DNA from 2 places in the Streptomyces sp. NPDC041135 genome. Region 2 is predicted to be linked to the other one. Evidence: riboswitches for the same ligand, from Rfam matches in the RefSeq annotation. Region 2 holds a riboswitch; the other holds the start of a gene.
The links. Region 2 has a riboswitch for glycine ahead of gcvT (glycine cleavage system aminomethyltransferase GcvT). Riboswitches for the same ligand answer to the same signal wherever they lie in the genome.
Positions count from the first base shown of each region.

Region 1: another riboswitch for glycine. It lies ahead of gcvP (aminomethyl-transferring glycine dehydrogenase); the one in region 2 lies ahead of gcvT (glycine cleavage system aminomethyltransferase GcvT).

Region 1 covers NZ_JBVIYZ010000005.1:472,805-476,201, forward strand. The annotation lists gene gcvP (aminomethyl-transferring glycine dehydrogenase) at 1-1,417, opposite strand, end outside; glycine riboswitch at 1,591-1,686, opposite strand; gene ACZ6CZ_RS15740 (PRC-barrel domain-containing protein) at 1,799-2,170, shown strand; gene ACZ6CZ_RS15745 (DNA polymerase IV) at 2,092-3,397, opposite strand, start outside.
Region 2 covers NZ_JBVIYZ010000027.1:27,686-31,082, forward strand. The annotation lists gene gcvH (glycine cleavage system protein GcvH) at 1-365, opposite strand, end outside; gene gcvT (glycine cleavage system aminomethyltransferase GcvT) at 484-1,602, opposite strand; glycine riboswitch at 1,677-1,790, opposite strand; glycine riboswitch at 1,791-1,887, opposite strand; gene ACZ6CZ_RS32920 (AAA family ATPase) at 2,059-2,733, shown strand; gene ACZ6CZ_RS32925 (enhanced serine sensitivity protein SseB) at 2,858-3,397, shown strand, end outside.

The sequences.
Region 1 (3,397 bases), on a different contig from region 2:
CGTCGGTGCGCAGCAGAGCCGCCGGCAGCGCGTCGCCGGCCGCCGCGTCCAGCGCCTCGACGTCGCCGCGCACGCCGAAGGCGGCCCAGACGGCGTCCAGCTGGGCCCGCGTGGTCGTCTCGTCGCAGGCGAGGGACACCTGGTCGGCGTCGACGAGGTGCAGGTTGACGCCGTTGTCCCGGGCGGCGGCGACGACCTCGGCGGCCCGGCCGGGCACCCGCGCGGTGAGGGTGTCGAAGAAGGCGCCGTGCACGATCTCCACCCCGCCGGCCCGCAGGCCCTCGGCGAGGATCGACGCGTAGCGGTGGGTGCGCCCGGCGATGGCCCGCAGCCCCTCGGGACCGTGGTAGACGGCGTACATGCCGGCCATCACCGCGAGCAGCACCTGCGCGGTGCAGATGTTGCTGGTGGCCTTCTCCCGGCGGATGTGCTGTTCACGGGTCTGCAGGGCGAGCCGGTAGGCCTTGTTCCCGTCGGCGTCCACGGAGACGCCCACGAGGCGTCCGGGCAGGCTGCGCGCGAACTTCTCGCGCACCGCCATGTAGCCGGCGTGCGGTCCGCCGAAGCCCATCGGCACGCCGAACCGCTGGGTCGTACCGACCGCGATGTCCGCGCCCAGCTCGCCCGGGGAGGTCAGCAGGGTCAGCGCGAGCAGGTCGGCGGCGACGGTGACGAGCGCGCCCAGCTCGTGCGCCTGGTCGATGACCGGCTTGATGTCCCGTACGGCACCGGAGGCGCCCGGGTACTGGAGCAGCACGCCGTTGATCTCACGCTCGGCCAGGCCGGCCGGAATGCCCCCGGAGAGGTCCGCCACGACGACCTCCACCCCGGTCGGTTCGGCCCGGGTGCGGATCACGGCGACGGTCTGCGGCAGCACGTCCGCGTCGACCAGGAACAGGCCCTTCTTGTTCCGGCCCATGCGCCGGGACAGCGCCAGCGCCTCGGCGGCGGCGGTGCCCTCGTCGAGGAGGGAGGCACCGGAGGTGGGCAGGCCGGTGAGGTCGGCGACCATGGTCTGGAAGTTCAGCAGCGCCTCCAGCCGTCCCTGGGAGATCTCCGGCTGGTACGGCGTGTAGGCCGTGTACCAGGCCGGGTTCTCCATGACGTTGCGCAGGATGACGGGCGGCGTGAACGTCCCGTAATACCCGAGCCCGATCATCGAGCCGAGCACCTGGTTGCGGTCGGCGAGCGAGCGCAGCTCCGCGAGCACCTCGGCCTCGCTGCGGGCGCCGGGCAGGTCCAGGGCGTCGGCGTTCTTGATCACGTCCGGCACCGCGGCGGCGGTCAGCTCGTCGAGGGAGCCGTAGCCGATGTGCGCGAGCATCTTGGCCCGCGCCTCCTGGTCGGGCCCGATGTGGCGCTGCTCGAAGGGGATGCCCTGTTCGAGTTCGGAGAGCGGGATGCGCTGGGCGGTCATTGCGGAGGCCTCCTGGTCTGACGCGACCTTCGAGGGGCACCACGGCGCGGGTGCCCCGACGGCCTCCCCCTCTGTCATCTCGACCTGAGAGCTTCACCGGGCACCCGAAGGCCCGGCTTTCACCGTCGGTGAGAGCGGGAGCCGTCGACACCCGCTCTGCTTTCCAGAGTGACCTCGTCCGTGCGGTACGTGGGCCTGAGAGATTCCGGGGAGGATTTGCTCCTTCGGCGCCTCCGGTTCCTTCCGGAGGACTCTCCCGCACGGGGTCAGCAGCCATTGGCCAGCCTACCAGCGGGGTCAACGCCTGCGTCTTCGAGTGGCCGCCTCCTTGATTGTGCTCTTTCGTAGTGCTTACGGATGATTGCGACCAATGGAGGGACCGTGCAGACCGACATCGATCCGCGCAACCTGATCGGCCGCAAGGCGTTCGACCGCAACGGCAGCAAGATCGGCACCATCGACGAGGTGTACCTGGACGACGCGACCGGGGTGCCGGAGTGGGCCGCCATACGCACCGGCCTGTTCTCCCGGGACGCCTTCGTGCCCCTGGAGCCGAGCGAGCTGGTCGACGGCACCCTCCACGTCCCCTTCGACCGCACCCTGATCAAGGACGCCCCGGACTTCGGCGTCGGCCGCCACCTCTCCCCCGACCAGGAACTCCAGCTCTACCACCACTACGGCCTCGACCTCGCGCCCCCTTTCGCGGTGCCGGACCACGACTTCGGCGCGGTGGCCGGCCCCGACGAGCCCTGAGGCCCGCCGGACGTCCCACCGCCGCCGGACGCGGCGCCCTCGCCCGGCACGGCCCCCTGCGGCCCCGGGACGTCCCCGCCGCCCGCCTCCGCGCCGCTCACCTCCGCCGGGACCAGCGGCAGCGGGTCCGCCGGCTCCAGGTCGGGGTCGTCCGTCCGGAAGGTCCGCACCCGCCCCGGCCCGGCATACGGCGTCTCGAAACGCACGGTGACCCGGCCGAGGCCGCTGCCCTGCACCCAGCCGTGGCCGAACCCGGCGTGACGCACGTCGTGGCCGGCGGGCCAGTGCCGTTCGACCGGCACCGGTCCCTCCTCGACGGGGCCGGCCTCGGCCTCCTCCGCCGTCTCCGGGGTCTGCTCGCCCGCCGCCTGCGCGAACAGGTCCTCCTGGGTGTAGTCGGCGAGCCCGGACACGCCCACCCCGAGCAGCCGCACGCCGCCCGTGGTGTCCACGGCCTCCAGCAACCGCGCGGCCGCCTCCCGCACCACCGCCGGGTCGTCCGTCGGCCCGCGCAGCGTCTCGGAGCGGGTCAGCGTGGAGAAGTCGTACCGCCGCACCTTCAGCACGATCGTCCGCCCGGACAGGCCCGCCCCGCGCAGCCGGCGCACACACCGGTCGGCGAGCCGCTGCACCTCGAGGCCGACCCGCGTCCGGTCGTGGATGTCCACGTCGTAGGTGTCCTCGACCGACACCGACTTCGCCTCCCGCTCGGCGACCACGGGCCGCTCGTCGTGCGCCAGCGCCATGGCGTGGAGCGCGTGCCCGTGGGCCTTGCCCAGCAGCCGCACCAGCTCGTCCTCGCCCGCCTCCGCGATGTCACCGACCGTGGTGATCCCGGCCCTGCGCAGATGGTCCCCGGTGGCCGGTCCCACCCCGGGCAGGGTCCGCACCGACATCGGGGCCAGCAGCGCCCGCTCCGTCCCGGGCTCGATCACCACCAGCCCGTCCGGCTTGGCCTGCTCGGAGGCGATCTTGGCGAGCATCTTGGACGCGGCCAGCCCCACGGACCCCGTCAGCCCCGTGACGGCCCGGATGTCCGCGCGCAGGGTGGCGCCGGCCGCGCGTGCCGCCGCCTCGTCCGCGGCCGTCCCGCCGGCCTCCAGGTCCACGAACGCCTCGTCCAGGCTGAGCGGCTCCACCAGCGGCGACAGCCGCCGCAGCAGCGTCATCACCTGGTCGCTGATCGACCGGTACAGGGCGAAGCGCGGCACCAGGTAGGCGGCGTTC
Region 2 (3,397 bases):
TGGGCGGCGTACTCGTCGGCGGAGAGCAGGTCGGCCGGCTCCTCGGTGACGCGCACCTTGAACAGCCAGCCGCCCCCGAAGGGCGCCGAGTTCACCAGCGACGGGTCGCTGACCACGTCCTCGTTGATCTCGGTGACCTCGCCGCCGACCGGCGAGTAGAGGTCGGACACCGACTTGGTCGACTCCAGCTCGCCGCAGGTCTCACCCGCGGCCACCGTGGAGCCGACCTCGGGAAGCTGGGCGTAGACGACGTCGCCGAGCGCGTTGGCCGCGAACTCGGTGATGCCGACCGTCGAGACGCCGTCCTCGGCGGCCGACAGCCACTCGTGCTCCTTGCTGTAGCGCAGCTGCTGGGGGTTGCTCATGGCCTGAATTCTCCTGTACGCGGGTCAGTGCTGGTGAATGAGGGGCTGCTGGGGAGGCCGGTGCGCGGGCGGTGTGTGCGCGAGGTCACGTCCGAACCCGCGCGGCCACGCCCAGTGTCTACTTCCGGCGCCGGTAGAAGGGCAGTGCCACGACCTCGTACGGCTCGTGACTGCCCCGGATGTCGACGCCGACACCCGCCGTGCCCGGCGCCGCGTACGCCGCGTCGACGTACGCCATGGCGAGCGGCTTGCCCAGGGTGGGGGAGGGCGCGCCCGAGGTGACCTCGCCGATCACCGCGCCGCCCGCGACCACCGGGTAGCCGGCGCGCGGCACCCGGCGGCCCTCGGCGACCAGGCCGACCAGCACCCGCGGCGGGTTCTCCTGCGCCCGCCCGGCCGCCTCGGTGAGCGCCGCGCGGCCGACGAAGTCGCCCTCCTTCTCGAACTTCACCACCCGGCCGAGGCCGGCGTCGAAGGGGGTGAGCGAGGTGGTCAGCTCGTGCCCGTACAGCGGCATGCCCGCCTCCAGGCGCAGCGTGTCCCGGCAGGACAGGCCGCACGGGACCAGCCCGGCGCCCTCGCCCGCCTTCGTCAGCGCCTGCCACAGCTCGACGGCGTGCTCCGGCTTCACGAACAGCTCGAAGCCGTCCTCGCCGGTGTAACCGGTGCGCGCGATGAGCGCCGGGACGCCCGCGACGGTGCCGGGCAGCCCCGCGTAGTACTTCAGGCCGTCCAGATCGGCGTCGGTGAGGGACTTCAGGATGCCGGGGGACTCGGGGCCCTGGACGGCGATCAGGGCGTAGGCGTCCCGGTCGTCGCGGACCTCGGCGTCGAAGCCGGCCGACCGCTCGGTGAGCGCGTCCAGCACCACCTGGGCGTTGGAGGCGTTGGCCACGACCAGGTACTCGGCCTCGGCGAGCCGGTAGACGATCAGGTCGTCCAGGATGCCGCCGTCCGCCTGGCAGATCATGGTGTAGCGCGCGCGGCCGACGCCGACGGAGGAGATGTTGCCGACGAGGGCGAAGTCCAGCAGCGCGGCCGCGCCGGCGCCGGTGACGGTGATCTCGCCCATGTGGGAGAGGTCGAAGAGGCCGGCCCTGGTGCGCACCGCGAGGTGCTCGTCGCGCTCGGAGCCGTAGCGCAGGGGCATGTCCCAGCCGGCGAAGTCGGTCATCGTCGCACCCAGCGCGCGATGCACGGCATCGAGCGCGGTGTGACGGAGTTCGGTACTGCTCATCGGTCGGTCGTCTCCCAGGGCGATGGGGTCCCCCGCGCGCGAGCGCAGCCGGGCGTGGGGAAGGCGAGGAACGTTCCTCCCCATCTGTCATCGGAACCTGAGAGGTTCGCCATGACCCCCGTCAGGGACGGTCACGGTTTGCACCTTGGGTGGGACCGCCGTCGCGGCGGCCCGCTTTTCAGATGTGCCTCGCCCGCGCGGTAACGGTGCCTGAGAGATTCAAGGGAGGGACTTGCTCCTTCGGCGCCCCAGCGAGACGGCTGGGGACTCTCCCGCGCGGATTCAAACGGCCGGTATGCAGTTGGCGGCCACATCATTGCACGCCTCGCCGCCGCCCGACAGCGCGGACGATTCGTGACCGCTCTGTAGCGGTACGTGCATGGAAACGGGAGACCTGCCGCATTACCTTCTCTTTACGCTCGACGGGCAGGGACCCTGCGAGTCCAGGGGAGGACGATGACGGTGGACAGGACGACGGCCTACGCCACGACGACGGGCATCGCGGTGCCCGGCCGGCCCTCGGCACCGGCACACGAGCGCCGCGGCGACCGGCCCCGGCCGGTCGTGCGCGACCTGCGCGAGCGCGCCGGCCGCAGCCCGCACGGCCTCCTCTTCGGCCCCCGCGACCTGGTGGTGATCACCGGACTGCCCGGCAGCGGCAAGTCCACGCTGATGGACCGGGCCGTGCCGGGCACCCGCATCGACTCCCAGGACGCCCGCGACCGCTGGGCCGCCCGGCTGCCCCGCCGCCTGCCCTACGCCCTCTACCGCCCGCTGGTCCGCCTCGCCCACTACGCCGCCCTGCGCCGCGCCCTGCGCACCGGCGGGGGAGTGGTGGTGCACGACTGCGGCACCCAGGCCTGGGTGCGCGGCTGGCTCTCCCGCGCCGCCCGCCGCCGCGGCGGCACCCTGCACCTGCTGCTCCTCGACGTCGGCCCGGACCTCGCGCTGGCGGGCCAGCGCGAGCGCGGCCGGGGCGTGTCCCGGTACGCCTTCCGCCGCCACCGCAGGGCCCTGGCCCGGCTGCTGCGCGCCGTGGAGCACGGCGAACCGCCCCCCGGCTGCGGCTCGGCGGTGCTGCTCGACCGGGACGCGGCGGGCGCGCTGCGCCGCATCGGCTTCGCCGGGTGACAGCGGCCGGGGCACCGCGGCGGCCGTCGCCGTGCGCCCCGGTGACGGCCGTCACCGTGAACACAGTCACAGCCACCCGCTAGCCTTTCCAGCCACAGCAGCGTTCCCAGCAGGCGGTAGGCAGATGGACTTCCCGGCGGACCTTCCCGCGGACTTCCCGGCACAGGCGCACCCCCATCCGCACGGCGGATGGCCCGGCAACGAGCTGGAGGAGGTGCTCTCGGCCTCCCTCGGCGTACCCGGGGCCGGCGGCCGCATCGTCGAGGTCCTCGGCCGCAGCTTCCTCTGGGTCCCGCTGCCCGGCGGCGGCGGCCCGCACAGCGGCCCGCTGGACCTGCCCACCATGGACATCGACGGCCAGGTGTACGTGCCGGTCTTCAGCTCCGAGGAGCAGTTCCGCCAGGTGGCCGGCTCCCACATGTCCTACACCGTCGCCCCCGCCGTGGAGTTCGCCCGCGGGCTGCCCCCGCAGGTCGGCCTCGCCGTCAACCCCGACGGCGTGGTCGGCGTGCCGCTGCCGCCGGAGGCGGTGGCCGAGCTGTGCCGGGCCGGCCGCACCCCGCTCGACGGGCCCGCCGGCGGCGGCCGGGTCCGCCTGTTCGAACCCGACTGGCAGGACGACCCGGTCGACTTCCTCGCCGCGGCAGGCGCCGAGTTCGCCGCG